DNA from 4 places in the Colwellia sp. 5_MG-2023 genome. Region 4 is predicted to be linked to each of the others. Evidence: predicted binding sites of a transcription regulator. Region 4 holds the regulator's gene; each other region holds the start of a gene.
What was found. Region 4 encodes LexA, which represses DNA repair genes until DNA is damaged. Its sites were predicted from a motif close to TACTGTATNNNNATACAGTA; they were not measured.
Positions count from the first base shown of each region.

Region 1: Q4496_RS11545 (DNA recombination protein RmuC) is a predicted target of LexA. The motif match lies at 4,740-4,759, and genes of this name have one in related genera.
Region 2: Q4496_RS16305 (LexA family transcriptional regulator) is a predicted target of LexA. The motif match lies at 1,569-1,588, and genes of this name have one in related genera.
Region 3: recA (recombinase RecA) is a predicted target of LexA. The motif match lies at 1,755-1,774, and genes of this name have one in related genera.

Region 1 is NZ_JAUOPW010000016.1:23,907-31,764, reverse strand. It holds gene Q4496_RS11570 (NCS2 family permease) at 1-890, shown strand, start outside; gene Q4496_RS11565 (sodium:proton antiporter) at 1,166-2,440, opposite strand; gene lipA (lipoyl synthase) at 2,486-3,505, opposite strand; gene lipB (lipoyl(octanoyl) transferase LipB) at 3,483-4,178, opposite strand; gene ybeD (DUF493 family protein YbeD) at 4,215-4,478, opposite strand; gene Q4496_RS11545 (DNA recombination protein RmuC) at 4,773-6,086, shown strand; gene Q4496_RS11540 (sodium-dependent transporter) at 6,138-7,478, opposite strand; gene Q4496_RS11535 (MBL fold metallo-hydrolase) at 7,647-7,858, shown strand, end outside.
Region 2 is NZ_JAUOPW010000033.1:17,565-25,422, reverse strand. It holds gene Q4496_RS16310 (septation protein IspZ) at 97-1,050, opposite strand; gene Q4496_RS16305 (LexA family transcriptional regulator) at 1,602-2,015, shown strand; gene Q4496_RS16300 (Y-family DNA polymerase) at 2,003-3,256, shown strand; gene Q4496_RS16295 (SOS response-associated peptidase) at 3,293-3,859, shown strand; gene Q4496_RS16290 (monovalent cation:proton antiporter-2 (CPA2) family protein) at 4,393-6,285, shown strand; gene Q4496_RS16285 (TonB-dependent receptor) at 6,710-7,858, shown strand, end outside.
Region 3 is NZ_JAUOPW010000006.1:49,767-57,624, reverse strand. It holds gene mutS (DNA mismatch repair protein MutS) at 1-1,483, opposite strand, end outside; gene recA (recombinase RecA) at 1,824-2,864, shown strand; gene metA (homoserine O-succinyltransferase) at 3,089-4,036, shown strand; gene metH (methionine synthase) at 4,094-7,786, shown strand.
Region 4 is NZ_JAUOPW010000013.1:93,283-101,140, reverse strand. It holds gene lexA (transcriptional repressor LexA) at 764-1,396, shown strand; gene coxB (cytochrome c oxidase subunit II) at 2,146-3,309, shown strand; gene ctaD (cytochrome c oxidase subunit I) at 3,313-4,902, shown strand; gene Q4496_RS10660 (cytochrome c oxidase assembly protein) at 4,905-5,462, shown strand; gene Q4496_RS10655 (cytochrome c oxidase subunit 3) at 5,510-6,394, shown strand; gene Q4496_RS10650 (DUF2909 domain-containing protein) at 6,516-6,728, opposite strand; gene Q4496_RS10645 (SURF1 family protein) at 6,776-7,567, shown strand; gene Q4496_RS10640 (hypothetical protein) at 7,569-7,858, shown strand, end outside.

The DNA of each region.
Region 1 (7,858 bases), on a different contig from region 4:
CTCATTTTGGCTTTGGTGCTTTTGGGCCAGAAGCACCAGCATTAGGATTTTTAAGTTTTTTACTTATTTCTATTCTTAGTTATCGTAACGTTTTTGGTGCTGTATTAATTGGTATTGCCGTGACTACATTGGTTGCATTTATAATGACTTGGGTTTTACCAACAGACTTTTTTGTTGTTGCTGAAGCGGCTAAATCATTTGCTCCTACTTCAGGTTTTATGAGCTATAACGGCTTGTTAGCTATTCCTGATTTTGCAGCGCTTGAACCTATTTTGTGGAAAGCTGATATTGCTGGCGCTTTTCAAGTTGCGTTAATCCCTGTGATCGTTACCTTCTTATTTGTTAATATTTTTGATACAGCTGGAACTCTTATGGGGGTTGCTGAACGCGCCAATTTACAGGATGAAAACGGTAAAATCCAAGGATTGAATAAATCTTTAAAGGCTGATTCTATCTCATCAGTTATTGGTACTGCCTTTGGTTGTTCGCCAGTTACTTCTTATGTTGAATCGGCTGCGGGGGTTTCTGTTGGTGGTCGTACAGGGCTTACTGCAGTAACCATTGGTTTGCTATTTTTTGTCGGCATGTTTTTCTTACCACTTGCACAAATGCTACCGGGATTTGCTGTCGATGGTGCACTTATCTATGTCGCTATGTTGATGATGAGCTCTTTAAGAGGTCTAGATTGGGATGACTTAACAGAGTATGCCCCTGCCGTGTGTACAACAGTGATGATGGCATTTACCTTCTCTATTTCAAACGGTATCGCCTTTGGTTTTATTACTTATACAGTGCTTAAGTTGGGGGCAGGTAAGTCTAATGAAATATCGGGTGGGGTATGGGCGCTAACAGCATTGTTTGTAGCGAAGTTTATGTTTTTACAACACTAAATAAACCGATTTCCAGTTGATGTTTTATTTGAGAGTATTATTGTTTACATAATGTTAAAACGGTAGCGATATATTAAGTAGTCGCTACCGTTAGTTATATTAATTTACTTTTTCGTTAATCGCTTACTTATCAGCATGGCACTAAGTTTTATAATCTTCTAAACTAGGCTCATCGCTAATTTTTATCTAAAACTCTCTGTTTAATTATGTTGCTGTGTTATCAACAAAGCTACTTAAAGTAAAGCAGTGGTATGTGCTTTCTACATCTTCGAGTTTTATTCTTTTTCAGCTTTCTTTGCTCTATCAATCAAGGATGTAATTGTTGAGCCTTGAATAAGAATAGAAAATACAACAACAGAGTATGTCATCACCATAATAAGTTCTCTGACATCTATTTGTTTATCAGGAATAACTAATACACCTGGCGGGATAGAAAGTGCCATAGCTAATGCTAAACCACCTCTCAATCCACCCCAAGTGAGTATCCTTACTGACCAAGGGTTGTAGCTACGGTAACATTTAAAACCAATATAAGAAGTAAAAATACTAAGGTAGCGTGCGAGTAGTACTAAAGGAATGGCAATAGCCATTAAGATCCAATCTTCGGCATGAAATTTAAATAGCAGCATAGATAGACCAATTAGTAAGAATAGTACACCGTTTAAAAACTCATCCACTAGTTCCCAAAAATGATCCAGATGTTCCTCACTTTCTTTTGAAAAGCCAACAAATCTTGTCCAGTTACCTATCATAATACCCGATACAACCATTGCTAGTGGTCCTGATACATGAATAATATCGGCAAATACATAGCCAGCCGTAGGTACGCCAATTGTTAATAGTAATTCCATGGAGTGATCATTAGTCGCACTGATTAAATAATGAAAAAGTAAACCTAATAAAAATCCGTAAATAATGCCACCAAGCGCTTCTTGAGCAAACAATAGCGACACACTGCCTAATGTAGGTGTTTCTTGACCAAAAGCAATGGTGAATAGCGTGACAAAAATAACTAACCCAAAACCATCATTAAAGAGTGATTCTCCTTCAATTTGAGTGGCAATTCGTTTAGGAGCCGACAGTTTTTTTACGATGGCGAGCACAGCAATAGGGTCGGTCGGTGAAATCAATGAACCGAATAATAGGCAATATACCAAATCTAAATTAATACCGATTAATTGACAAATAGCATAGAGAGAAAAACCGATGAAAAAGGTAGAAAAAAGTGTTGCACCTAACGCTAATACGGTAATTTCCCATTTTTGATCTTTAAGGTTAGGCAATTTAATGCCTAACCCACCAGCAAACAATAGAAATCCGAGTATCCCTTTAAGTAAAAAATCTTCAAAGTTGATACTTGTCATCGTTTCAGTTGCTACTTGCTTTAGATTGAACCATTCATTTTGACCAAAAAATAGTATCAATAAGGACAAAATCATCGATCCTGCGGTAATAGCAATAGTCGTTTGCATTTTACCTATTTTACTATTGATGAAGGCGATGAGCATCGCTGCCGCCGCAAGAAAGCAAAGCGTATAGTAGACAGACATAGTGTTCTCGTTATGGTGCTATAAGATAAAAGTCTAAATTAATATTTATTTAACTTCTTCACCGGCTGCTTGTTTATCAGCATGATATGAAGAGCGAACCAGTGGGCCACATGCGGCATGAACAAAACCCATTTTTTTAGCTTCACGTTCAAACATGGCAAAATCATCCGGATGCACATAACGCTCAACGGCTAAATGATCTTTACTTGGTTGTAGGTATTGTCCAATGGTTAACATGGTTACACCGTGATCACGTAAATCTTGCATAACCGCTAAAATTTCTTCATTAGTTTCACCTAAACCCACCATTAAGCCAGATTTAGTAGCAACAGTAGGATTAGCTTCACCAAAACGTTTAAGCAGATCTAAAGACCACTGGTAGTTAGCGCCGGGACGAACTTTAGTATAAAGACGTGGCACATTTTCCATATTGTGGTTAAATACATGAGGAGGGTGCTGATTTAATATTTCGAGTGCCTTGTCCATTCTGCCGCGAAAATCAGGTACTAATATTTCAACTTTAGTCTCTGGCGCTTGCTCACCGATTTCTTTTACACAATCAGCAAATTGTTGAGCACCGCCATCACGTAAGTCATCTCTATCAACAGAGGTGATAACGACATATTTTAAGCCCATATCTTTAAGGCTATTAGCTAGTTTCTTAGGCTCATCACTATTAGGTGCTAATGGGCGACCGTGACCAACATCACAAAATGGGCAACGACGTGTGCAAATATCACCCAAAATCATAAAGGTTGCTGTGCCGTGGTTAAAACATTCCGATAAATTAGGACACGAGGCTTCTTCACAGACTGAATGAAGGTTATTTTTACGTAAATTAGCTTTAATACTATCGATACGTTCACTTGAACGTGGTAATTTAATACGTAACCAACTCGGCTTACGCAGCATAGTTTCTTTAGTTGAACTAACAACTTGGATAGGGATATGCGCTAACTTATCAGCATCACGTAGCTTTGTACCAGGCGCCATTCTTGATGATTTTTTTACCGCAGTGTTAACTTCTATTATTTTGCTGTCGCTAGTTGGCATGTTGTTGCTCATAATTGCTCGGTAATCCTGTTTGGTAACTTACTTCGTCAGTTTCTAACAAAGCGATTAAATGTTTAACTAATGCATTACAAGCATCAGTCATGTTTTGTGGACCTTCAATGTCAGATGTTTGGATCATTTCAAGGCCAGCATAACCGCATGGGTTTATACGTAAAAAAGGTGATAGATCCATGTTCACATTGAGTGCTAAGCCATGAAAAGAGCAACCTTTTCTAACCCTTAATCCAAGAGAAGCTATTTTTTTATCATTGACGTAGACACCCGGTGCGTCAGGCTTTGGATATGCTTTGATATCAAAGTCGTTAAGTGAAGCAACGATTCCGTTTTCAATTAACGTGACTAATTGCCTAACGCCTATTTTTCTACGGCGTAAATTTATCATAAAATAAATAACTTGCTGTCCTGGGCCGTGGTAAGTCACTTGACCACCTCGGTCAACTTTGACAACTTCGATATCGCCAGGCATTAGCAAATGTTCTTCTTTTCCTGCCTGTCCTTGTGTGAAAACTGGGGGATGCTCGACCAGCCAAAGTTCATCACTTGTTTGGTCATCACGATTATCAGTAAAATTTTGCATAGCATGCCAAACTTTACTGTAATCCATAGTATTTAATTGTCGAACAATTAAGTTATTTTTGTTTACTGTTACGGTAGAGTCGGACACGACAAATCTCACAGAAAGTTAAAGTACTTTGTACTTTTATAAAACGTAACGCACTTGCTCTATTGCATTTAACGTTTCGTAAATTTTTTCAATATGTTCTTTACTGGTAACTCTTACCGGAAGAGATACAGCATGATAATTGCCTTTAGAGCTTGGGGTTATTCTAGTGGTATAGTCACCAGGAGTATGCTTCTGTAATTCTGCAATAATTAAATCGGGCAGTTCGTCACAGGCAACACCCATTACTTTAAAGTTCAATACTGTGGGAAAATCTAATAATTCGTCGAAATGGGTTTTCATGTTTTTCTCTACAAAAGGTAATAGGATCAATTAGTAACTTGAGTTGTATTCGTTGTTACTTTGCTACTTAATAATAATTGCAATATTTTATCATTAATTGAGGTAAAAGTGCTATTAGCGTTTATGCTTTATTATAGCGATGTGTAATATCTTGTTTACTGCAAACATGACTTCATTCTGATCTGCTTTATTCAATACTTAAGATATACCAAAAAGGATCAATATAAATAACTAGCAGCTAAGTAAAACTTATGCTTAAATGACTGTTTATATTTACAGTGCACAAGGTTTTTAATGTTATTATTTTTGCAGCAAGCAGAAATTGCAGAGCTTGCTATTTATCTCACACTTATTGTTTTGCTTTTATCGTTACTGTTTGTTTTTAGACAAAATTTAAAACAAAATCATCAAATTTCCCAAATAAGTGCCATGCTTGAATTAGCTTCATCTTCACAAAATAGCGCGCTTATACAACTTTTCGACAAACAACAATTGCAGTTGTCTAGCGCTTTTGACCAACAGATGGCTGATCTTAGATTGAAGTTACTAAGAGAGTTAGGAAGTCAAAAAGATCAACTTAATCAAACGTTAAGTCAAAATCAAAATCAAACGTTGGATCAACTAATTAGTCATTTAAATAAAACCACGCAGGCTAATAGAGAAGAGTTGAGCAAATCATTAATACAAAGCAGTGAGCAAATGACTAAACGTATTGATGTGTTAACGAATGCGACCGATAAACGTTTACAAGAAATTAGCGGTCAAGTAGAAAAGCGGCTTGCAGAGGGCTTTGAAAAAACAACTAAAACCTTTAGTGATATTTTGCAGCGTTTAGCCTTGATTGATGACGCACAGAAAAAAATCACCGAATTATCAACCAATGTGGTTAGCTTACAAGAGGTGTTAAATGATAAACGCTCTAGAGGGGCATTTGGTGAAGTACAACTAAGTGGTTTAATTCGCAATGTGCTACCAGAGCAAAGTTTTAAGCTTCAGCACACGTTATCAAATGGAAAAATTGCCGATTGTGTATTGTTTTTACCTGAGCCTACTGGAAACGTAGTTGTAGATGCTAAATTTCCACTAGAAAGTTATCGTAAAATGATGGACTTTGAATTAGCAGAGTCAGATCGTAAAGCCGCACAACGACAATTTAAAGTTGATATTAAAAAACATATTAACGATATTAGTGACAAATATTTAATTGATAAAGAAACTGCTGACGGTGCAATTATGTTTATTCCAGCAGAAGCTATTTTTGCTGAGATTCACGGACACCAAAGTGATTTAGTTGATTATGCTAATAAAAAGCGTGTTTGGCTAGCTTCTCCTACAACACTTATGGCAATACTCACCACGGCACGGTCAGTATTAAAAGATGAAGCAACTCGAAAGCAGGTTCATATTATTCAAGCGCATTTATCTGATTTAGCCAAAGATTTTGACCGTTTTAAAGGTCGATTTGCTAATTTAGCAAAACATATTGATCAAGCGGCTGTAGATGTGAAACAAATTCATACGTCGGCAGATAAAATTTCTACTCGATTTGAAAAAATCGAGCAGGTCGAATTACAAGATTCAGAGCCCCCTTTGATTAAAAAAAGTTAGTGCTTACTACTTTATTAAAAACTCAGATTAAAGGGGGGGCAATTTTTTATATTAAAATGCGACATTAACAAAAACAATTAATAGTAGAACAGGGCAAATATAACGTAAATAAAAGCCAAATAGCTTTAACTTTATATTACTGTTTAATACCGCAATGTCGGTGATTTTATTACCTCTATTCCAAATCCAGCCAATAACAATGAAATAAAACAGCGACATTAATGGTTGTAAAATAGTTGTAAGGGCTTGTACAACTAACCCGAATAAGACATCAAAAAAGGCAACTAATGTCATACTAGCAACTAAAACAGCACCAGAAACTAACCAAGTTGCGTGATTACGGTTAAGTTTTCTATCTTCCACTAAATACGACACAGGTACTTCCGTTGTTGAAATGGTTGAAGTTAGTGCTGCAATAGATAATAAAGTAAAGAAACTAAACGCAACAATTAAGCCTGTAGTACCCATAGATGAAAATAACGAAGGTAAAATTTGAAATATAAGCTGGCCTTCACCAATTAAGTGACCATTGTTAAAAACATCTTGTCCGGCATGTTGTGCAACGAATAAAGCTGGAATAATAAGTAACCCGGCTAAAAAGGCGATAAAAGTATCAAGTGCGGCAATAGAGACAACTAACTTGCCAATATTCTCACCTTTTTTCATATAAGAGCCATAGACCATCATGCCACCTACGCCAATTGACAATGAGAAAAATGCTTGCCCCATGGCTGATATAATTAATGTCGGGCTAGTTACTTGTGAAAAGTCAGGGATTAGATATAAAGCAACACCGTCAGCAGCGCCTTCTTGCTGTAGAATGTAAATAATAAGACCAATTAGCATCATAAGTAATAAAGGCATTAAACGACTGGACCATCTTTCTATGCCGGCATGAACACCTTGGTGAATTATTGCTGCTCCTAATAAAATAAAAACGGGCGTGAACATTACATTACGTAATGTACTTGATGTTGATAACCAAGTAGATAAATCAGAAAAACCTACCAGTTCAAATAAAGCACTTAAGGCATGAGCAAGCATCCAACCGGCAACAATACTATAAAAGCTAAGCATCATCATTGCGCCGACTAGGCCAATAATACCGGCTTTTCTACCTAGTTTATTAAAACGTTTACCACAAGCTTGAGCAAGTGCACTGACAGGATTTTTTTGTGCTTGGTTACCAATATAGACTTCAGCATAGAGTGCTGGTAAGGCTAATAGCAAAGTAACAATAAGATAAACAAATAAAAAAGCACCACCACCATTATTAGCGGCTTGAGTAGGAAATCCCCATATATTGCCTAATCCAATGGCAGATCCAGCAGCAGCTAATACAAAGCCAATACGAGAATGAAATGAATCACGAGAAGTGTTAGAAATCGACATAGAATATAAATTGTTTTGAGTAATACATATATTAACTTGTGAGCTTACCTAGTATGAGCGCTAAGGGGAAGTGATAATCATCCTTGTCGGTGATTAATGCTACTTTCCAACAAAATAATTTATGCTATCATTTGCAAAATTTTGAATTAGTGTTGAGATCCAACAAATATGCTTCAGTATCAAATCATTCCTGTAACGCCTTTTCAGCAAAACTGTACTCTATTTTGGTGTGATGAAACCAAGCAAGCTGCTGTGATTGATCCTGGAGGAGACATTGATAAAGTGATTGATGCCATTGATAAGCACCAATTAACCTTAAATAAAGTACTCTTAACTCATGCTCATATTGATCACGCTGGCGCAACTCATGCACTAGCTAC
Region 2 (7,858 bases), on a different contig from region 4:
ATATTTATTTGTATGAAATTTCCAAATATAAATTAAGAGGTAATAAATACCACACAAATATCGACGTTTAACATTCGTTTATTTCATTTTCGCGTCCTAGGCTAGCTTTTTTCCTGCACGCCAAACGAGAATAAAAAACATCACGAGATAAATCGGTGTTTCAACAAAGGTGTCATAGGTGAGCCACTGATCTTCGGTTAGTTGACTTGCAACACTATAATTCAATCCTGCCATACATAGACCAATCAATGCTAAACCTAGGACAAAGTATCTATGTTGAATAGGGGAATTTAAGTACCTCTCAAAACGGGTTCCAAAGTAACCACCTTTATTAAACACTCCGTCTATTATAAGGGCTGATGCACTGAGTAATCCCATAAACGTCCCCTTGAGTTGAACTAAATACTCACTTTGAAAGGCGATGGAGAATATTGCTGATATTAAAAGCATTATCGTTCCAAATACTGCGAATCCACCTAGTAAGTCGACTTTTACAAAGCGTTGGGCAACCACGAGTGCTAACCCTAAAACAACGCCCGTAAATGCTGCTATAGTTAAGTCTCCTGTTACTTTTGCTACGATAAAAAATGCAGCGCCAGTGCCTATATCAGCGAAAATAGAAGGTTTGTTTTTTTGCCATTTTTCACTTTGAAGCTTTCTTTGATCATTTGCCTCTATTGAATTGTGAGAAACACCTAAATTTTTAAGTTTATTAGTTGCAAAGTGAATGTCTTTGCCTGGGTGACTTTCGTAAATTAAGCTGCTACCTTCCCTAACTTCGATACCAACATTCAACCAACTAAAGTAGCCAACTGAAACCTGTAATTCTTTAGCTTGATTATTGGTTTGATTATTGGCTTGGTTGGTAGGTTGAAACTTATGCACAACCACTTTGAAATCACCATCAAATAAATGAGAGCATTTGTCTACGAGTGTTCCATTATAAAAAAGCTCTGACGTATAAGTTTTAAGTGAAAAAGAGTATCTCACTTCATAATTGTTACCGTCATAGTGAAAAGGTCTTTTAAAAGTCCATAAACGCATAGTCATCCTGATTATTCCTATTTTTAATATTTTCTAAATTTATAACTTCGCTAACGTCATTCAAATATATATTTGACCAAAAATTTTGACAGAAAGAAGTAAGCTCTTCTATATACTTAGCGGTCTTTTTAATTCTTTATAAATCAGCTCCCCATCTTCGACAGAAAACTTTCCTTTAATTGCTATTAATATCCCATAATTACAAACTGTTAGGAAACATATATTTAAAATTATTGCGATACCTTGGATATTACTGAAAAGTACCAGTAATATCCATTATGAAATTCAATGATACTTGCTCTTATCTTGGTTTGCTGTTGTTAACGTTTCTATTCTTTTTATATAAGAATTAATAGTCTCAGTCGCTAAAATTTAAATAAACAGATTTTTCAACTACTTATTTTGTAAGATTCAATAATAGTAGAATCTAAACAATATGGTGAGAGACTGATTACCAGATAACTATGCACTTTAGGCGAGTTATAATTGATATATTTACCTTTATATATTTAAATAAATCGATATACTGTACAAATAAACAGTAAAGTGATTTATTTATGAAAATAATACCTATTTATATTGAAGCAGGTGTATCAAGTTTTGAGTCTCCTGCTGCAGAATATAAAGAATTAAATTTATCTTTAGAGGAGTTATTACTTCAACACCCTAATGCGACATTTTTTGGCTTGGCTAATGGTAGATCAATGGAAGGAAGGGGAATATTTAATGGCGATGTTCTTGTTGTTGATAGAGCTGAACATATAAGTAATGGCGCTGTTATTGTTGCTAACTTTAACGGATGCTTTGTATGCAAAATTATTGATACGGATAAGGCACTTTTATTATCTGCATCCGATGAACATAAAGCCATTAAAATAACAGCATCAGATGATTTTCAGATAGAAGGTGTAGTAACAGTATCTTTTAGATTGCATAAGAAATTACCCACATTATTATCATGTTTGGCTTAGTTGATGCCGTTTCATTCTATGCTCGTGCGGAAAAAGTATTTGATCCGAGCATCAGACATAAACCTGTTGTCGTCTTAACTAATAACGATGGCTGTATCTGTGCCGTTTGTCCTTTGGCACGGCAGCTTGGTGTACCTAAGTTCATACCTTATTTTAAAATTAAAGATTTTTTAGAAAAGCATAACGTTGTTGTTCGCTCTTCAAACTATGAACTTTATGCGGATTTAAGTGAGCGAATGATGAACGTTATCGCTCGATTTTCTGATAATCACTACATTTATTCTATCGATGAGTCTTTTTTACATTTCAAAAACTTTAGCTGTATCGATGATTGGCACCAATACGGGCATGTAATACGTAAGGCTGTTTGGCGGGAGACACGCTTACCTGTTGGTGTTGGCTTTGGATCAACGCTAACACTAGCTAAAGCGGCTAACCATGCGTCAAAAAAATTATCGGGCTTTGATGGTGTTGCTGTTATTGACGATGCTAACTCTCGTAAAGATATACTCTCTCGTATGTCACTCACGGATGTATGGGGTATTGGTAACAAGCTTGGTAGGCGGTTAAGTTTATTAGGGCTTAAAACTGGTTGGGATTTAGCCAATCAATCAGCTAAAGTAATGCGTAGCCAATTTAGTGTAGCCGTTGAACGCACCGTAAATGAATTAAATGGCATGCCGTGTTTACAATGGGATGAAATAGGGCAAGATAAACAAGAGATATTTTCTACCCGCAGCTTTGGGCAGCGAGTTACTGATGAGCATGTACTTAAAGCTGCACTAGCAAGTCATGCGAGTATTGTCGTAACAAAAGTAAGAAGGCAAGGGTCTTTAATTAAACGGTTAGTTATCTTTGCATCAAGCTCGCCACATGACGATAACTATTATAAGAAGTCCTTTGTTTATGAATTTCCTGTCGCTACGGACAACACTTTAAAAGTCGTGGGTGCTATTTCTTTCGTATTTGATAATATTTATACACAAGGCGTAGCGTTTTATCGCTGTGGCGTAGGTGGTATTGCATTAGAAAACAGCCAATTTCAGCAACAAGATTTATTTACGCTAGGTATAAATAATCCACCATTAATGAAGTGCTATGACCAAGTAAATCATCGTTATGGTCGAGGAACCGTTGAAGTAGCTGTTGCGGAGAAAAATGATAAATGGGCAATGAAACGTAACTTTCTCTCACCCAGTTACACCAGTAAATGGTCAGATATCCCTAAAATACTATGTTAATAGCGTTTTGGTTAAAATAAGAATGTTGAGGTCAGTATGTGTGGTCGGTTTAGTGTAAACAACAATTTAACACCAATAGTGAGCGAGCTATTTAATACGCATTACAGCGTAGAAACGAATGCTGATTTGCGTCCAAGCCAATCGGTAGCCACAATAGTTCATAGTGGATCAAGCTATCAACAAGTAAATGCCTTATGGGGTATTCAGCCTAACTGGTCAAAAAAATTAATTATTAATGCTCAATCTGAAACGGTAGCGATCAAGCCAACTTTTAAGGAAGCATTCCAAAACCAGAGGTGTTTAGTGCCTTGCAACGGTTGGTTTGAATGGAGAACAGAAGATGGCAAAAAGGTTAAATATTTATTTGAACACGCGAATAAAATGCCCTTATATATGGCTGGTATATTATTTCAACGTGAGCATACTGAGCTAGTCACGTTAACCACTCAGCCCAATACTCAATGTGGTCAATACCATAAACGTATGCCTGTTTTAGTACTATCAAAAGATAAAGATTATTGGTTCAATTCTCCAGTTCATGAGCTTGAACCATTATTACAACATGTGGAAGATAGGGTTATTAGTATTCAACGAACGGATTAAAACTAGAGCATAATTATTGTTAATTGGCATAGTTTCACCTACCCTCTTCTCTTCTAAATAAGTATAGAGCCTTCGATTTTATCGGGTACAGATTAGGCTACAAATTTTACAGTTAACAACTTTACGGAGTATAATGATTTTTTCAGATATCCAGTCATAAACCTTTGCGTTATTTGGGTCATTAAGATCCTAAAGCTAACCTAATACAAATTGAAGTAGTCCCTAAAACACTATATAAAAGTTTACATGACATTAATTTCTTCTACATTCATGAAAATATGCAAGAGCGCATTTTTTACTGTGATGATTTCGTGTACTTTTTATAACACTAAGTTTATTTAATTAATGCTTTATAGTAAAAATAAAAATATCTAGATAATACCCGTTTCATATAACAAGTGACCACATTATTTTATGAGAAGGTATATACCAAGTCCATTAAGTTAGTTCCCACTCAGAGCTTGCTAGGGGTATTACATCATCATAAAAATACTGATACGTAATTTTTGTTAAAACAATAAGAAGAGAAACCTATGTTAGAAATGGCAGTCATCTATTTAGCCGCAGCCATAGTCGCTGTCCCCATTGCCAAACGTTTAGGCTTAGGCTCCGTGCTTGGCTATCTCATTGCTGGCATTATTATTGGCCCTTTTGCTTTTGGACTTGTTGGCGACCAAACTGACGTGATGCATTTTGCAGAATTTGGTGTAGTTATGATGTTATTTTTAGTCGGTTTAGAGCTACAACCTTCAAGACTATGGAAATTAAGACACTCCATTATGGGTTTAGGTGGATTACAAGTTTTACTGACTAGCGCACTGTTTTTTGCTATTGGTTATTTTATATTAAATTTACGCTGGGAAACTTCATTAGCCATAGGGCTTATGCTGGCATTATCATCTACTGCTATTGTATTACAAACCTTAACCGAAAAAGGTTGGATAAAACAAGAAGCCGGCCAAAACGCTTTCTCTGTACTGTTATTTCAAGATATAGCGGTTATTCCAATTCTAGCTTTATTGCCACTGCTCGCTTTTACCCAAATAGGTAACGTTGACGTTGCCTCAAGCCATGGAAACTTAATAGAGCACTTTCCTGTTTACGCACAAGTATTAATATCACTAGCGACCATTGCTGCAATAGTATTTGCAGGCAAGTACATTTCGACACCACTATTTCGTTACATAGCAGAGACACGTTTACGCGAGCTATTTACCCTTTTCGCTTTGTTTTTAGTGATTGTTATTGCTGTCATTATGAAAAAAATTGGTTTGTCTTCTGCTTTAGGCACATTTTTAGCCGGTGTTGTCTTAGCAGAAAGTGAATTTAGACACGAATTAGAAGTTGATATCGAGCCTTTTAAAGGGCTATTACTTGGCTTATTTTTTATTACCGTGGGTGCATCAATTGATTTCCCGTTATTAATAGCACAGTTTAGTAATGTTATGCTCTTTGTCGTTGGGTTAATTGCCATTAAAGCGCTCGTTTTATATATCCTTGCTTACGTATTTAAAATGAAAAGCAAACAACAATTACTGTTTACTCTAGCGTTAGCACAAGGAGGTGAATTTGCCTTTGTATTGTTATCACTAACCAGCACACTACAAATTCTCAGCGTAGAACAAACAAAACTCACCACGTTGGTTGTCGCTATATCAATGCTAATGGCTCCCTTGTTATTGATGTTTTATGACAAAGTTATCAACCGCGAAGATAACTCACAAAAATCGTTCGATAAGCCTGAACAAATAGAAGCGACTAAAAATGTCATCATTGCCGGCTACGGCCGTTTTGGTCAAGTTATTGGTCGTTTATTAACAGCACAGGGATATCACTTATCCATTCTTGACCATAGTCCTAGCCAAATAGAATTATTAAGGCGCTTTGGTAATAAAGTCTTTTATGGTGACGCTGCACGTTTAGACTTACTAACCGCTTCTGGTGCAAATGGAGCACAATTATTGGTTATCGCCATTGATGATGCTGACAAAGTACTTCAAATAGCAACAATGGCCAAAAAATACTATCCTCACCTAAAAATTGTCGCACGAGCAATTGATCGCCGCCATGCTTACCAATTAATGCATCTTGGTATTGAGACATTTAAGCGTGAAACTTTTGATTCAGCGCTTAACTTAGGTGTTGAAGCCCTCACCCTCTTAGGTAATGATCAGGCCGATGCCAAGCGAGCAGGTGAAATATTTGCTAAACATGACAATGAATCATTAACTGCACTCGCTGATTTATGGGGCGATGACCATAGTTATGGGGTCGCAGTAAAGCAACGCACTGAAGACTTACAACAAGTATTAAACAACGATAAATCAGAACAAGATAGGTTAAATACTTGCCGTAAAAGTAACGGCAGCACTTGTGATGACATAGAAGAAAGCACTTCAACAACGCCGGTGAATACCTCTAATTAAGTACGTAAAAAATACAGGTAAGCTTTAGCTGTATTTAAAAATTACCTGTATTAACTTCAGATGAAACCAAGTAATAAATAGACGTTCACTATTACGTTTTTAAAGGCCCTGCTCTGACGAAGTAGTCTTTGTAAAACTCTGCGACTTACAATAACTGCTAGACAAAAGCTGACATTAACTTTTTATTTTCTGAGGCCAGTTAGAGTCTAGTAAAATCATTAATTTTATATTAAAAAACCCTCATACAACTTATCTCAAGTATCACTCATCTACTGAGATTATTTATAAGGTGACTTATTTAATAATATTCTATTTTTAAATAAATAAATTGTAATGAGAACGATTTTTATTTATATTCCTTTCGTTATTTATTTTCAAACTAATAGTTCTTTATAATATTCTACTTAATTTTGATGGATACCCTATGAAATTACAATTATCACTCGTTAGCTGCGCCATTATTTCTTGCTTTAATTTCTCAAGCCATGTACTCGCCGACGACATCAAAGATACATCACCCACTTCAAGAGATGTTGATGAAGTCGTCGTCATTACCGCATCTCGTGTAGAGAAACCACTTAGCCAAATTCCAAACACTATAACTGTTATTGATACTGAAGAGTTAGAGCAGCAGTTGTCTATTCAGCATGATATTTCAACGGTATTAGGAAATTTAGTCCCAAGCTTCTCTCCAAGCAGACAAAAGATGAGCGGTTCAGGTGAAACTATGCGAGGCCGTAGTCCTCTATATCTAATTGATGGTGTGCCACAATCGAATCCATTACGAGATGGTGGTCGAGATGGGCATACTATAGATCCATTTTTATTAGAAAGAATTGAGGTGTTGCACGGAGCTAATGCTATCCATGGATTAGGTGCTGCTGGTGGTATTATTAATTTAATTACCCGTAAACCCACTAAAGAATTTGAGCAAAAGATAAAGATTGATACTCAATTCCAACCGGAAGATATAGGGGAAAGTGCAAGCTTTGGGATAAGTTATAGTTTAGCCAATCGGTGGAAAAATTCTGATTTATTAATGGCATTTACATTACGTGATACTGGCATGGCCTATGATGCAGATGGTGAAATAGTTGGCGTAGATAATACCCAAGGTGACACTATGGATACTTCTACCTTTGATGGTTTTATTAAGGCTGGTTATGAATGGGAGGATAGTCGTGTTGAATTGATGGTTAATCAATATCAAATTAAAGGTAATAATAGTTGGGTATCTGTTGCTGGCGATGTAGATGCTGATATACCCAGTACGGCTGTCAAAGGTGACATAATTGGTGATCCAGCTAAAAACAAAGCGACAACCGCAAGTATCAATTATTCAAAACAAGACTTTTTAGGTCAAAGTTTATCTATTAAGGTCTTTCATCAAGACTTTGCTGCTACTTACGGTGCTCAAGTAAGTCCAATTGCAACTTTTCAAGACGCTGAATATGGAGAAAACTTAATTGATCAGTCTCAAAATAATTCTGAAAAGACGGGAATGAAAGTTACTTTTGTCAATGATGAACTAATGCAGTTACCAATAAGTTTAGTGTATGGTTTTGACATACTA
Region 3 (7,858 bases), on a different contig from region 4:
TTGCCGCCGTTCTACTCATTTCAATAAAGAACCCATGAACTTTGTTATAGCCTACTTTTAAAGAATGGATACCAGTACGTTCTTTTTCTCTTTGTTCTAATTGTGCTAGAAACTCAGTCGCACCATCACTTAAATCACGTAAGACATCGAGTTCTTCATGATAACCAGGTGCTATAACACCGCCATCTCGAATAAGGACAGGTGGATTATCGACAAGTGCTTTTTCCAGTAGCTCTTGAATACTAGGGATTGGTGCCATTAATTTAGCTAATGTGTTTACATAACCAGTATTGGCGCTTGCTGATAAGTAGTTTTGTAGTTCGGGTAAAGATTGTAAGGTATTACGTAATCGAGCAAAGTCACGCGGTCTTGCTGAGCCTAATGCTATGCGAGAGACAATACGTTCAATATCACCAAAGCCTTTTAAAATGGGTTTTGCATCAATATGTAAGTCAGTTGAAATTATTTGTTCAATGGCATTTTGTCTATCAGATAAAATACTTAAATCACGCAATGGAAAATGTAACCAACGTTTTAATAAACGAGATCCCATAGGGGTAGCAGCATAATCTAATATCGCAGCCAGAGTATTATCCACACCACCTTGTAAGTTTTGTGTTAGCTCTAAATTTCGTCTTGTTGCTGCATCAAGGACGACACCCGAAGTCGCAGATTCGCAAATTATTGCACGAATATGTGGTAATGCGGTTCGTTGTGTATCTTTCACGTATTGAAATAAACACCCCGCAGCAGATAAACCTAATAATTTATCATCAACACCAAACCCAGTTAGCTCTTTTGTTCCAAACTGCTTATTAAGTAAAGCCACTGATGTTTCAAGATCAAACTCCCATTCTGGACGTCGGCGTAATCCTTTATATTGATCAACATGTTGCAGTGATGAAAGCGTTTCTGAGTAAAGTAATTCAGCAGGTGAAAGGCGTTGTAATTCTGCCTGTAATTGTTCACTTGTTTGCGGCTCTGTAATGACAAAACGGCCACTAGTCATATCTAAATAAGCTAAACCGAAACTTGGATCGGAAGCTTTTTTAGACTTAGCGTTATTTTCAGTAATAGCAACAATTAAGTTGTCTTGCCTATCAGATAAAAGCGCTTCATCACTCACTGTACCTGGCGTTATAATTCTGACTACTTTACGTTCTACTGGGCCTTTACTTGTTGCAGGGTCACCAATTTGTTCACATATAGCAACGGACTCTCCCAGTTGAACTAGTTTAGCTAAATAATTTTCTACCGCATGGTAAGGAACGCCTGCCATTGGAATAGCGTTCCCGCCTGTTTTACCGCGTGCTGTCAATGAAATATCTAATAAGTCAGCGGCTTTTTTTGCATCATCAAAGAATAGTTCGTAGAAATCACCCATACGATAAAAAATCAGAATATTAGGGAATTCTGCTTTTATTGTTAGGTATTGACGCATCATAGGGGTGTGTGAAGAAAGGTCTTGCGTTGTTGTGGTCATTTAAATGCTGCAACTCATAGAATCAATAAGGTTGGTGAAAGAGGATTATGCCATATTTAACAAATAAAATTATGAATTATTTTTATAAAAACTTTAAATTTAGCTTAGCTATAAAACTACTGTGTAAACAGTGGTAAATCAAATTAGTAACTTTTTTAAGTCAAAAATGCAAAAGTTATTAATGTTGTTTTTAATCTTTTATATCAATAAGTTAAAAGTATAGGTTTTTATTTTTTTTAATTTAAATAAAATAAATTATAAAAAAACTTGATACTGTACGACCATACAGTATACTTGCTCTATCAAAACGACGTACCAGACGTTATTAGTGGAGTAAATTATGAAAGACGATAAAGAAAAAGCATTAGCAGCAGCCCTAGGCCAAATCGAAAGACAATTTGGTAAAGGTTCAATAATGAAGCTTGGCGACAATACTACAATGGATGTAGAAACTATTTCAACTGGTTCGTTAGGTCTAGATATTGCCCTAGGCGCCGGTGGTTTACCTATGGGAAGAGTTGTTGAAGTTTATGGTCCAGAATCAAGTGGTAAAACAACATTAACTTTAGAGGTTATTGCTGAAGCGCAGCGTAATAATAAAGTTTGTGCTTTTATTGATGCTGAGCATGCACTTGACCCTATTTATGCTGAGAAGCTTGGTGTTAACATTGATGAATTACTTATTTCACAACCTGATACCGGTGAGCAAGCACTTGAAATTGTTGATATGTTAACTCGCTCTGGTGCTATCGACGTTATTGTAGTTGACTCTGTAGCTGCTCTTACACCTAAAGCTGAGATTGAAGGTGACATGGGTGATTCACATATGGGATTACAAGCGCGTATGTTATCGCAAGCTATGCGTAAGTTAACGGGTAATTTGAAAAAATCTAATACCATGCTTATCTTCATTAACCAAATTCGTATGAAAATTGGTGTTATGTTCGGTAGCCCTGAAACAACTACTGGTGGTAATGCACTTAAATTTTATGCCTCGGTTCGATTAGATATACGCCGTATTGGTGCGGTTAAAAATGGTGATGAAATTATTGGTAATGAAACGCGTGTCAAAGTTGTAAAAAATAAAATTGCTCCACCTTTTAAACAAGCTGAATTTCAAATACTGTATGGTTTAGGTATTAACAGCTTAGGTGAATTAATTGATTTAGGTGTTAAAAACGGTTTTGTTGAAAAGGCTGGCGCTTGGTATAGCTGTAATGGTGAGCGTATTGGACAAGGTAAAGCAAACGCCGCTAAGTATCTTGAAGAAAACCCAGAAATGGCGAAAGATGTTGATGCTAAATTAAGAGAGCTATTTCTGAGTAAGAATATTGATGCCAAGAAAGTTGAACCGGAAGGCTTAGACATAGTAGAAGAGTAATACTATTATGTAACCTCAATCTAGTTTGAGTGAATTTATCTATAAAACCTTTGCTACTTTAGCAAAGGTTTTTTTTTATTTAATATAATTCAATACGATAATATATAGGTTTAATCTATTTAGCCATCTAAACGTTTAGATGTTGACATATCTAGCAATCTAAGTAGTATTGTAAGTATAGTTTTTCTATACTTTGTTTGCTTTTTCTTCGTCATAGGTGCGTTATGCCAATTAAAATTCCAGATCAATTACCTGCATTATCAGTGTTAGATAAAGAAAATATTTTTGTTATGTCTGAACATAGGGCCATTTCTCAAGAAATACGCCCAATGCAAGTCGCTATTTTGAATTTAATGCCAAATAAAATTGAAACAGAAGTGCAAATACTGCGCATGTTGTCGAATACTCCATTACAAATAAATATAGAGTTTATTCGTATTAATGCCAATGAATCGAAAAATACCCCAACAGAGCATTTAGATACCTTTTACCATTTATTTGATGATGTAAAACATAAACAATATGATGGTTTAATTATTACTGGAGCGCCGTTAGCTTTACTTGATTATTCACAAGTTACTTTTTGGGATAAAATATGTGAAGTCTTTGATTGGGCAGAAAAAAATGTTACTTCAACAATGTTTTCTTGTTGGGCTGCACATGCCGCGCTGTACCATCACTATGGTTTGAATCGCCATTTAAGAAAAAACAAATTATCGGGAATTTTTAATCACAAAGCACTTGATGAAAAAGAACCTTTAACGCGTGGCTTTGATGAAAATTTTAATGTGCCGCATTCTCGCTATGGCTACATTGATAAATCAGATTATGAAAGTATTTCACAAATAAAAGTCTTAGCAGAATCTGAAGAAGCTGGAGTTTATTTAGCTGCGAGTAAAAATAAGCAACAAGTTTATTTAACAGGCCATCCTGAATATGATACCTCTACTTTACACGAAGAATTTTTACGTGATAGCTTAAATGATAGTGGCACGGCGATACCTAAAAATTATTATAAAGACGATAACCAAAATAATCCTCCTATTGGTTCTTGGCGAAGTCATGGTAGTCTATTATTTACTAATTGGCTTAATTATTATGTTTATCAAATTACCCCATATAAATTGGATGCTTCTAATATCAAAGCAATACATCCAGATACCGTCATTTAAGTTTTGTAGATATCCCAAATTTGATTTAAAGATTTATCCATAGGAAACCGATACACCATGAAAAAACATCCTTCATTCGCTTTATTCGAACAGCAATTGGCTAAAAATATTCTAATTCTTGATGGTGCTATGGGAACAATGATCCAAGCCTATAAGTTTGAAGAACAAGATTTTAGAGCAGAGCGATTTGCTGATTGGCATACGGATGTTAAAGGCAATAATGATATGTTAGTGCTTACTCAGCCTGATATCATAAAAGCGATTCACCTTGAATACCTTGAAGCCGGTGCAGATATTCTTGAAACCAATACATTTAACGCCACTACGATTGCTATGGCCGATTATGATATGGAAGAGTACAGCGCTGAAATTAACTTTGCAGCGGCTAAAATTGCCCGTGCAGCAGCAGATGAATACACCAAAAAAAACCCTGGACGTCCTCGTTTTGTTGCCGGTGTTTTAGGTCCAACAAACCGTACCTGTTCAATTTCACCGGATGTGAATGATCCTGCATTTCGTAACGTTACTTTTGATGAATTAAAAGAAGCATACATAGAATCAACTAAAGCCTTAATTGAAGGTGGCAGTGACATTATTCTTATCGAAACCATTTTCGATACCTTAAACGCTAAAGCCGCCATTTTTGCTGTTGAAGTAGTTTTTGAAGAGTTAGGTGTGCGTTTACCGGTAATGATTTCAGGCACAATCACCGATGCCTCTGGTCGTACATTATCCGGTCAAACGACCGAAGCGTTTTATAACTCTTTACGTCACGCTAAGCCGATTTCATTTGGTTTAAATTGTGCTTTAGGACCTGTTGAATTACGTCAATATGTTGCTGAACTAAGCCGAATCTCTGATTTCGCGGTTTCTGCACATCCGAATGCAGGTTTACCTAATGCTTTTGGTGAATACGACTTTAGCGTTGAAGACATGAATACCCATGTTGCTGAATGGGCTGAAGCGGGTTTCTTAAATATTATTGGTGGTTGTTGTGGTACAACACCTGCCCATATTAAAGGTATGGCTGAAGCGGTTGCGAATATTGCACCGCGTAAAATAGAGGCACGTAAAATTGCTTGTCGCTTATCTGGTTTAGAAGCGTTAACCATCGAAAAAGATTCGTTATTTGTTAACGTGGGCGAAAGAGCTAACGTTACTGGCTCTGCCGTGTTTAAACGTTTAATCACCGAAGAAAAATACGATGAAGCCATTGCTGTAGCACTACAACAAGTAGAAAACGGCGCGCAAATTATTGATATCAACATGGATGAAGGCATGTTGGACTCAAAAGCTGCGATGGTACGTTACTTAAACCTCATTGCCGGTGAGCCTGATATTGCCAAAGTACCAATCATGCTTGATTCATCTAAATGGGATATTTTAGAAGAAGGCTTAAAGTGTATACAAGGCAAAGGCATAGTTAACTCTATCAGCTTAAAAGAAGGGGAAGATAACTTCCGCGAGCAAGCTGAATTATTAAGACGTTACGGTGCTGCTGTTATTGTTATGGCGTTTGATGAAGAAGGTCAAGCCGACACGCGCGCACGTAAATACGAAATTTGTCATCGAGCTTATCATATTTTGGTTGATGAAATTGGTTTCCCCGCTGAAGATATTATTTTTGATCCTAATATTTTTGCGGTAGCTACCGGAATTGATGAGCATAACAACTACGCGGTTGATTTCATTGAAGCGGTTAAAGATATTAAAGATAATTTACCTTATGCTATGATTTCAGGTGGTGTATCAAATGTATCGTTTTCATTCCGTGGTAATAACCCTGTTCGCGAAGCTATTCATGCAGTATTTCTTTATTACGCCATTAAAAACGGTATGGATATGGGGATTGTAAATGCAGGCCAACTCGCCATTTATTCTGACCTACCCAAAGATTTAAAAGACGCGGTAGAAGACGTTATCAGCAATAGTGATGATGGTGCCACTGAGCGTTTACTTGATGTTGCTGAAAACTATCGTGGTCAAGCGGGCAGCCAAAACAATAAAGCCGATTTGTCATGGCGTGAATTGCCTGTAGTAAAACGTATTGAGCATTCGCTAGTAAAAGGCATTAATGAATTTATCATTGAAGATACTGAAGAGGCACGATTAGCTGCCGAACGACCTATCGATGTGATTGAAGGTCCGTTAATGGACGGCATGAATGTGGTAGGCGATTTATTTGGTGCCGGCGAAATGTTCTTACCACAAGTGGTTAAGTCTGCTCGTGTAATGAAACAAGCGGTTGCGCATTTGAATCCCTTTATTGAAGCAGAAAAAACCGAGGTTAAGTCAAACGGTAAAGTATTATTAGCTACCGTTAAAGGCGATGTACATGACATCGGTAAAAACATTGTTGGTGTTGTGCTTCAGTGTAATAACTATGACATTATTGACTTAGGCGTGATGGTTTCTTGTGAAGATATTTTACGTGTAGCCAAAGAAGAAAAAGTCGACATTATTGGTTTATCAGGCTTGATCACACCGTCTCTTGATGAAATGGTGCATGTAGCTAAAGAAATGAAACGTCAAGACTTTGAGTTACCATTACTGATTGGTGGTGCAACAACGTCGAAAGCTCATACAGCTGTTAAAATTGAGCCACAATATGAACACCCTGTAGTGTATGTTCCTAATGCTTCACGTTCAGTATCGGTAGTAAGTGCGTTACTTTCTGATGAGCTACGACCTGCCTTTATGCAGCGTCAAAAAGAAGAGTATGTGAAAGTTCGTGAACGTCATTATAAAAAGGGTCCACGCTCAAGTTTAATTTCCCTTGAAGATGCTCGTGCTAATGCAGCGCCAATCTCATTTGAAAATTACACGCCGACTAAACCGAAGAACTTAGGTGTTACTGTACTTGATAATATTGATTTAAATATTGTGCGTAACTACATTGATTGGACGCCATTTTTTATGACTTGGCAGTTATCAGGTAAATACCCACTTATTTTAAAACATGAAGTTGTCGGTCATGAAGCTACTAAATTATTTAATGATGCTAATGCATTACTTGATGACGTTATTAACAATAAAAAGTTAACGGCAAAAGCGGTATTTGGTTTATTCCCGGCTTATCGTGAAAAAGATGATGTTGTGTTATTTGCTGATGAAGCACGTGAAACGCCAATTACTAAGTTTCATCAATTACGTCAACAAAGTAAAAAACCAGCAGGACAGTTTAACCGTTGTTTATCTGACTATATTGCCACTAAAGAGTCTGGCATTAATGATTACATAGGCGGTTTTGCTGTTTCATCTGGTTTTGGCTGTGACGAATTGGTGAAAGCATTTGACGCAGAAAATGATGACTACAACAGCATACTCATTAAAGCGGTAGCCGATAGGTTAGCAGAAGCAACTGCCGAATATTTACATGAGCAAGTACGTAAAGAATATTGGGGTTATGCGCCAGACGAAAATTTGGAAAATGACGATCTAATTCGTGAAAAATATCAAGGTATTCGCCCAGCGCCAGGTTACCCTGCATGTCCTGAACATACTGAAAAAGGCTTGTTATGGGAACTACTTGATGTTGAAAATAACATTGGCATGGAACTAACCTCAAGCTTTGCCATGTGGCCAGGTGCAGCGGTAAGTGGTTTCTATTTTGCTCATCCAGATGCCAAATACTTTGCTGTAGCTAAAGTAGCTAAAGACCAAGTTGAAAACTATGCCTCGCGCAAAGAAATGACCATGCCACAAGCTGAACGTTGGCTATCAGCCAATTTAGACTACGAGCCAGAGTAATAAGTTAAATAAACGAGCATGCTATTAATCTTGAATGTTAAACTTTGTTGCACTCTTGTGAAGTATATGTGC
Region 4 (7,858 bases):
AGTTGGCTAATCACCCTACATACGCTTTAACAAAGAACATTGTTAGACGAAGGTGACCGACATCACCGTAGGGACGAATTTATTCGCCTAATAAGAACAGGCGACTGAAGTCGCCCCTACATACGCCTTAACAAAGAACATTATTAGGCGAAGGTGCTCGACATCACCGTAGAGGCGAATTTATTCGCCTTAATAAAAAGAACAGGCGACTGAAGTCGCCCCTATATTCACCCTACATACGCCCTAACAAAAAACATTGTTAGGCGAAGGTGATCGACATCACCGTAGGGGCGAATTTATTCGCCTAATAAGAACAGGCGACATTCGTCGTCATTCCTTACCTTTTTAGGTACGCCTGATAGCCGTGGTCGCTACCGTTTAGTTTTTTAGTTTGATTAGTGGCTCACTTTATAATTAAGTGAGCCACTATCTTTTATTACTGTAGATCAAATGCTTACTCGCATTCTCTTCTGGATTGGCACTCAATTAATATTGATTAACTTGTTTTCTGCTTTCCCAAAATTATTTTGTTCAAATAAAACTGATAAATACGCATGTGTATTTATCAAGCCTGTTCATTAAAGTAAATGATCAGGTTTTAAACTGATTCATTCTCCTATCACGTTAATTATATTGATAATTTTAAGTCCATATTCTAAGAATATGATCCTAAGGTTCTTAGTAACCTCTTGCGTTTATTAGTTGGCTGTATATAATGACAGTTGTGAATAAATACAGGTCTTTACCTAGAAAGGAAAAGCTAATGCTAGCAACAAATGAATTAAAGCCGTTAACTAATCGTCAACAACAAATATTTGACTTGATTAAAGATAAAATTCAAGAAACAGGAATGCCACCTACTAGAGCCGAAATAGCGAGTTTTTTTGGTTTTAAATCTGCCAATGCAGCAGAAGAACATTTAAAAGCATTAGCAAAAAAAGGTTATATTGAAATGTTGCCAGGAACATCTCGTGGCATACGGTTATCTGAGCAGTTTATTGAAGAAGAAGGTCTTCCTCTTATTGGTAGAGTAGCTGCTGGTGAGCCAATTTTAGCCGAAGAGCATGTTGAAGAGCATTATCAAATGAGTGGTAGTTTATTCCACCCCGTGGCTAATTACTTGTTACGAGTAAATGGTGAAAGCATGAAAAATATTGGTATTTTAGATGGTGATCTATTAGCAGTACATCAAACAACTGACGTGCAAAATGGTCAAGTGATTGTTGCTAGAGTAGAAAATGAAGTGACAGTAAAACGCTTCAAACGTGATGGTAATATCGTCTATTTACAAGCTGAAAATGAAGATTTTGAACCTATCAAGGTAGATCTTAGTTCTCAAGATTTCTACATTGAAGGGCTTGCTGTTGGTATTATTCGTAACGGCAATTGGATGTAAGTTTTCTTTTTTATATTTTTTAATTGTTGCTATACCTTAGTGACAATTTTTATTAGTTATATTCACTAGCTTTATTTTATTAAATAAAAACCTCTCAAATTTGGTTGTTAAATAATCAATTAATAATTATTGATTATATCAATAGCCAAAATTCCCCTAGACTATACCAGTCATGCTATAGAGACAGCTTAGAGTAGTTACTCTATTGATTATATTAGCTTTTATCTAAATTATAATTTGACCTAGGTTAAGTTTTGAGCGATTCTAGAAGGTGAATCGAACAAATTAATACCAATTTCATTAATTAAGTGAACAATTTTATACGTAGAAAAAACAGCCAAATACAAGGCATTTATTTCAATAACTAGTTGTTCTAATTATTAAATAAATAATGATGTAGTTGGTGATTTTAGCAAGTAGAAATGATCACATAGCTAGTGAGATTGCTATAACTAGCAAAAAACTGAATAAGAATAAAAAAGACGTCAATGCGCTAATTCGATAGCTAAACTTAAATATTTACGCTTATGTCATTTGAATTAGTCATATCACGTCAGTTAATTTAATAAATTTCAAATTAAGTGCTTAATTAGAAAATAATAATAACTAAATTAACAGATCATCAGTTAAATGATTTTTGATGTACATTGCTGCTTTTCTGTTTTCTATTTTTATATGTTGTTTTAAACGGTGAATTATTACACCGATTTTATTTAAAACGAAGTAAATATTGATAGGGGAGAGGTTGAGTGAATAGAAGTAATCAACGTTGGTGGATGGAAATTTGTCTTGTTTGTTTAAGCTTATTTTCCAGTTCAGCTTGGTCAGATTCACAGTTAAATTTGACTAAAGGCGTAACGGCAGTTAGTAGGGAGGTGTATGATTTACATATGCTAGCACTCTACATATGTACTGGTATTGGGGTTGTTGTTTTTGGAGCGATGTTTTGGTCTATGATCTTCCATCGTAAATCAAAAGGAGCAAAAGCAGCTGACTTTCATGAAAGCACTAAAGTAGAAATACTCTGGACGGCAATTCCTGTCGTTATTCTTATCGCAATGGCCGTTCCGGCAACTAGTACCTTAATTGACATGGAAAATAATGATAACTCCGATGTCACTATTCAAGTTACAGGCTCGCAGTGGAAGTGGCATTATAAATATTTTGATCAAAATATTGAATATTACTCGGTATTGTCTACCCCGCGCGAGCAGTATGAAAATCAGGACGGTAGCTTTAGTGGTAATGGTGCTCTAAAAGGAGAAGATTACTTACTTGAAGTGGACAAGCCTTTAGTTATTCCTGCTAATAAAAAAGTGCGCTTTTTAATTACTTCTGATGATGTTATTCATTCTTGGTGGGTTCCTGCTTTTGCTGTTAAACAAGATGCTAATCCCGGCTTTATAAATGAAGCTTGGACAAATGTTGATGAGCCTGGAGTTTATCGCGGTCAATGTGCTGAGCTTTGCGGCAAAGATCATGGTTTTATGCCGATTGTAGTCGAAGTAAAATCTAGCGAAGACTATGATAAATGGTTGGATGAACAACACGCATTGACTGCTCAAGCTGAAAATGCAGAGAAGGCATCATTAAGCTCTTCTATGAGTAAAGCAGAACTAATGCAGCTTGGCGAAACCGTATATCTTGCTCATTGTGCTGCATGTCATCAGCCTACAGGATTGGGCTTACCTCCTACATTTCCTGCACTTAAAGGGAGTGCTATTGCCACTCAAGGCTCTATTGAAGAGCATTTAACTTTAGTCATTAACGGCAAGGGTATGATGCCTCCGTTTGGGAAACAACTCAGTTTAAAAGAAATCGCCGCGGTTACTACATTCGAGCGTAATGCTTGGGGTAATGAAACCGGTGATTTAGTACAAAGCTCAGATGTTAAAGCGGTAAGCGAGGAGTAAGAGATGACGACACATACAATAGATGAATCGCTTGATGATGCACATCATGATCATAAAATGAAAGGTATTAAGCGATGGTTATATACAACAAACCATAAAGATATAGGGACTCTCTACTTATGGTTTTCTTTTATCATGTTATTAACTGGCGGTGCTTTAGCTATGGTGATCCGTGCTGAATTATTTCAGCCAGGTTTACAAATAGTAGAGCCAGACTTTTTTAATCAGTTAACTACTGTTCATGGTCTTATAATGGTTTTTGGTGCCATAATGCCAGCATTTACCGGTTTTGCTAACTGGATGTTGCCCATGATGATTGGTGCGCCGGATATGGCATTACCGCGAATGAATAACTGGAGTTTTTGGATTCTTCCTTTTGCATTTGCCATTCTGCTTAGTTCATTTTTTATGGAAAGCGGTGCGCCAAATTTTGGTTGGACATTTTATGCGCCTTTATCGACAACATATTCAAATGGGAGCACGGCATTTTTTGTTTTTGCTGTTCATATTATGGGGGTATCTTCAATTATGGGCGCAATTAATATTGTTGTGACTATTATGAATATGCGTGCACCGGGTATGACTTACATGAAAATGCCATTATTCGTTTGGACATTTTTCATAATGGCTTATTTACTCATTGCTGTTATGCCGGTGTTAGCGGGTGTTGTTACTATGGTGTTGACCGATACTTATTTCGGAACTAGCTTCTTTAATGCTGCTGGGGGCGGTGATCCTGTAATGTTCCAGCATATTTTTTGGTTTTTTGGACACCCTGAAGTTTATATTATGATTTTGCCGGCATTTGGTATTGTTTCAACTATCATTCCTGCCTTTGCTCGTAAAAAGTTATTTGGTTATAGCTCTATGGTGTATGCCACTGGCTCAATTGCACTGTTGTCATTCATTGTTTGGGCGCACCATATGTTCACCACGGGAATGCCTTTATTTGGTGAGCTGTTCTTTATGTATTGTACTATGCTGATTGCCGTGCCCACAGGTGTGAAAGTATTTAACTGGGTCGCAACAATGTGGCGTGGTTCAATGACTTTTGAGGTACCAATGTTGTTCTCAATTGCCTTTGTGATTTTGTTCACAATTGGGGGGTTTTCTGGCTTAATGTTGGCATTAACTCCCGTAGACTTTCAATACCACGATACTTACTTTGTGGTTGCGCATTTTCATTATGTACTTGTAACTGGCTCATTATTTTCTATTTATGCCGGAGCGTATTTTTGGTTACCTAAGTGGACAGGGCATATGTATAGCGACTCCCTTTCTAAATGGCATTTCTGGTGTTCATTAATTTCAGTCAATCTACTCTTCTTCCCAATGCACTTTTTAGGTTTAGCTGGCATGCCTAGACGTATTCCGGATTATGCATTGCAATTTGCTGATTTTAATAAATGGGTCAGCATTGGTGGTTTTGCTTTTGGTTTATCACAATTGATTTTCTTAGCCGTTGTTATTAAGTGTATTCGAGGTGGAGATAAGGCCCCAGCTAAACCATGGGATGGGGCTGAGGGATTAGAATGGACCGTGGCAAGTCCAGCTCCATATCATACCTTTAGTACGCCGCCTAAGGTGGATTAGTTATGAGCGATAATACCGAGCAAAAACTTGTTAAACCGAATAACAGTAAAGTTATTAAAAAGTTAGTATTCATGGTATTTGCTATGTTTGGTTTCGGGTTTGCACTTGTACCTTTGTATGATGTTTTTTGTGATATTACGGGCTTAAACGGTAAGACCAATGATGTAGCCGTAGTTTATTCTGATAATGGTATTGATACGTCACGTACAATAAAGGTGCAATTTATTACGCGAATGGCGAAAGGAATTCCTTGGCAATTCGAACCTATAATTAATGAAATTTCTGTACACCCAGGTGAAATGAAATTCGTTAATTTCTTTGCTAAAAATGAAGCGAATCATGATATTACAGGGCAAGCTGTTCCTTCTGTTTCGCCAGGCTTAGCCGCTGGATATTTTCAAAAAATAGAGTGTTTTTGTTTTGAGCGGCAACCATTAAGAAGTGGTGAAGAAGTCGAGATGGGTTTACAGTTTTATGTTGATATTGATTTGCCTGTGGATATTCACACCCTGACATTATCATACACTTTGTATGATATTACTGAAAAAAAAGACTCATAAACTATTTATCACGCTTATAAATATTATGAGTAAAAGAGGTAATAAAAATGACAACCAAAGAATATGAAAGTTATTACGTACCATCACAAAGCCATTGGCCAATTGTAGGTGCAGTTGCATTATTTATGATTGCTGTCGGGGCTGCTAATTATGTTACCGATATTAAAAATGAAGTTAGTGGTTATGGTGGTTATTTGCTACTAGCGGGAATTGCTTTAGTCATTTATATGGTAGTTGGCTGGTTTAGTAATGTTATTAATGAATCGATGGCTGGAAAGTACAGTCGTCAAATGGATAATTCATTTCGACAAGGAATGAGTTGGTTTATTTTTTCTGAGGTTATGTTCTTCGCTGCCTTTTTTGGCGCACTATTATACGCACGTACTTTTTCTATACCGTGGTTAGATGGTGCTGGAAATAATGCGGAAACAGCGGCTGTTTTATGGCCAGAGTTTACTGCTAGTTGGCCATTAATTAAAACACCTGGAGGCACCGAAACTACTGCTATGGGATGGTATGGATTACCATTAATTAATACTATCCTATTATTAACTTCTTCCATTACCGCACATTTTGCCCATGTTGCGCTAGAAAAAAATAAGCGACCACAGCTAAAAGCTTGGTTAGGATTTACTATTATTTTAGGTTTGACCTTTATTAGTCTACAAGTTTTAGAGTATTCCCATGGTTATTCTGAAGAAATGCAACTGTATTTAACAAGTGGGATCTACGGTAATACCTTTTACATGTTAACTGGGTTTCATGGTTTACATGTAACACTAGGCTGCATTATGTTAATTGTTATGTTCTTTAGAGTGTTAAAAGGACATTTTACACCTGAAAATCATTTTGCATTTCAGGCAACAAGTTGGTACTGGCATTTTGTTGACGTAGTGTGGGTACTACTTTTTCTATTCGTCTACATTTTGTGATGTTAAATACTTTGCTAAATCCGTAATAACTGCATTGAAGGTACTCATTAATTGGCGTCAACTCCGTGCCTTCGCTTTGCTCTAACGAATTTATTTATCAAAAATTATAAAAATATTAACTTTAATAAGGTCTTGGGTTTGGTGTAATTAGGCCGGTGAGTAACCCTATTAGTATTAAAATCACTATCGCTACCGAGACCATTAATCTCCGGCCAATGTATTTAGTCATAGAAGGTTGGTTTGGATCGGGCTTTTTATTCATAATAAATAAAGCACGAAAGAGGTTGTAAACCATGAATAGCATAAGTGTGATAATAATAATTTTAAATAACATACACTCAATATCCTAAGTATTAACTTGTTGTAAGGATTTTATTTTTGATGCCAAGTAGTACACCCTTAAGTATTGATCAAAAGCGATCAAATTATTTTAGTAAGCATAATTTACTTTGGCTAGTCTTTACTGTGCTCGTTTTTTCAACATTAGTAAAGCTTGGCTTTTGGCAAATTAGTAGGGCATTAGAAAAAGAGCAGCGATTAGCACAGATTGACAAACTAAGTGCTAAAAAACCAATCTCACTAAGTCAGGTTTTAACCCTCTCAAATAATGGAAGTTCTTTAAATAAAATCAACGATTTCCCTGTATATATCGAAGGAAGCTTTGATGAAGGAAAAGTATTCTTATTAGATAACCAAGTGAGTAAAGGGCGTTTAGGGTATCGGGTCTACCAAGTAGCAGAAACAAGTAAACACGCAGTATTGGTAAGTCTTGGTTGGATACAAGGATCAATAAATAGGCAAGAAATACCGGATGTATCAGCCTTGAGTGGGCAATATAAATTTAAAGGGCATATTCGTTTAATAGAAGTAGGTATTCAATTAGTAGAGCAAGTATTTTCTCAAGCAAGCTGGCCATTAAGAGTGCAGCAAATTGAATTAGATAAGTTTTCAGCTTTACTCAAGCGAGAGTTATTGCCTTTTGTTATTTATTTAGACGAAAGTGAAAAAATAGGCTTTGAAAAAAATTGGCAACCTATAGTGATGCCACCAGAAAAACATCGTGCTTATGCTTTTCAGTGGTTTAGTTTGGCGATAGCTTGGTTACTTTTAATGTTATGGGCTAAGTTTAGTATAAGTAAGGGTGATAATAAAAATAATAGTAAGGCGAAATAATATGAATTCAGTACACAATGAAGTATCAGGTGTTCAAGAGGCAACCATTAAAAAGAGTAATCGTCGAAGCTTTTTATTGATGATTGTTGTTTTTTTGTTACCCGTTATATTGGCTAAACTTGCTTTAGATGGCGAGTGGTTGGCAAAAAGTGTAACGAATAAGGGGACTTTGTTAACTGAGGAGCTAACGCTTGATAAATTAGGAATCGACAATTCAGCGTTTGAACATCAGTGGCTAATTCTTTATAGCCTCCCATTGAACTGTGAGGAAAACTGTCAACATACTTTAGA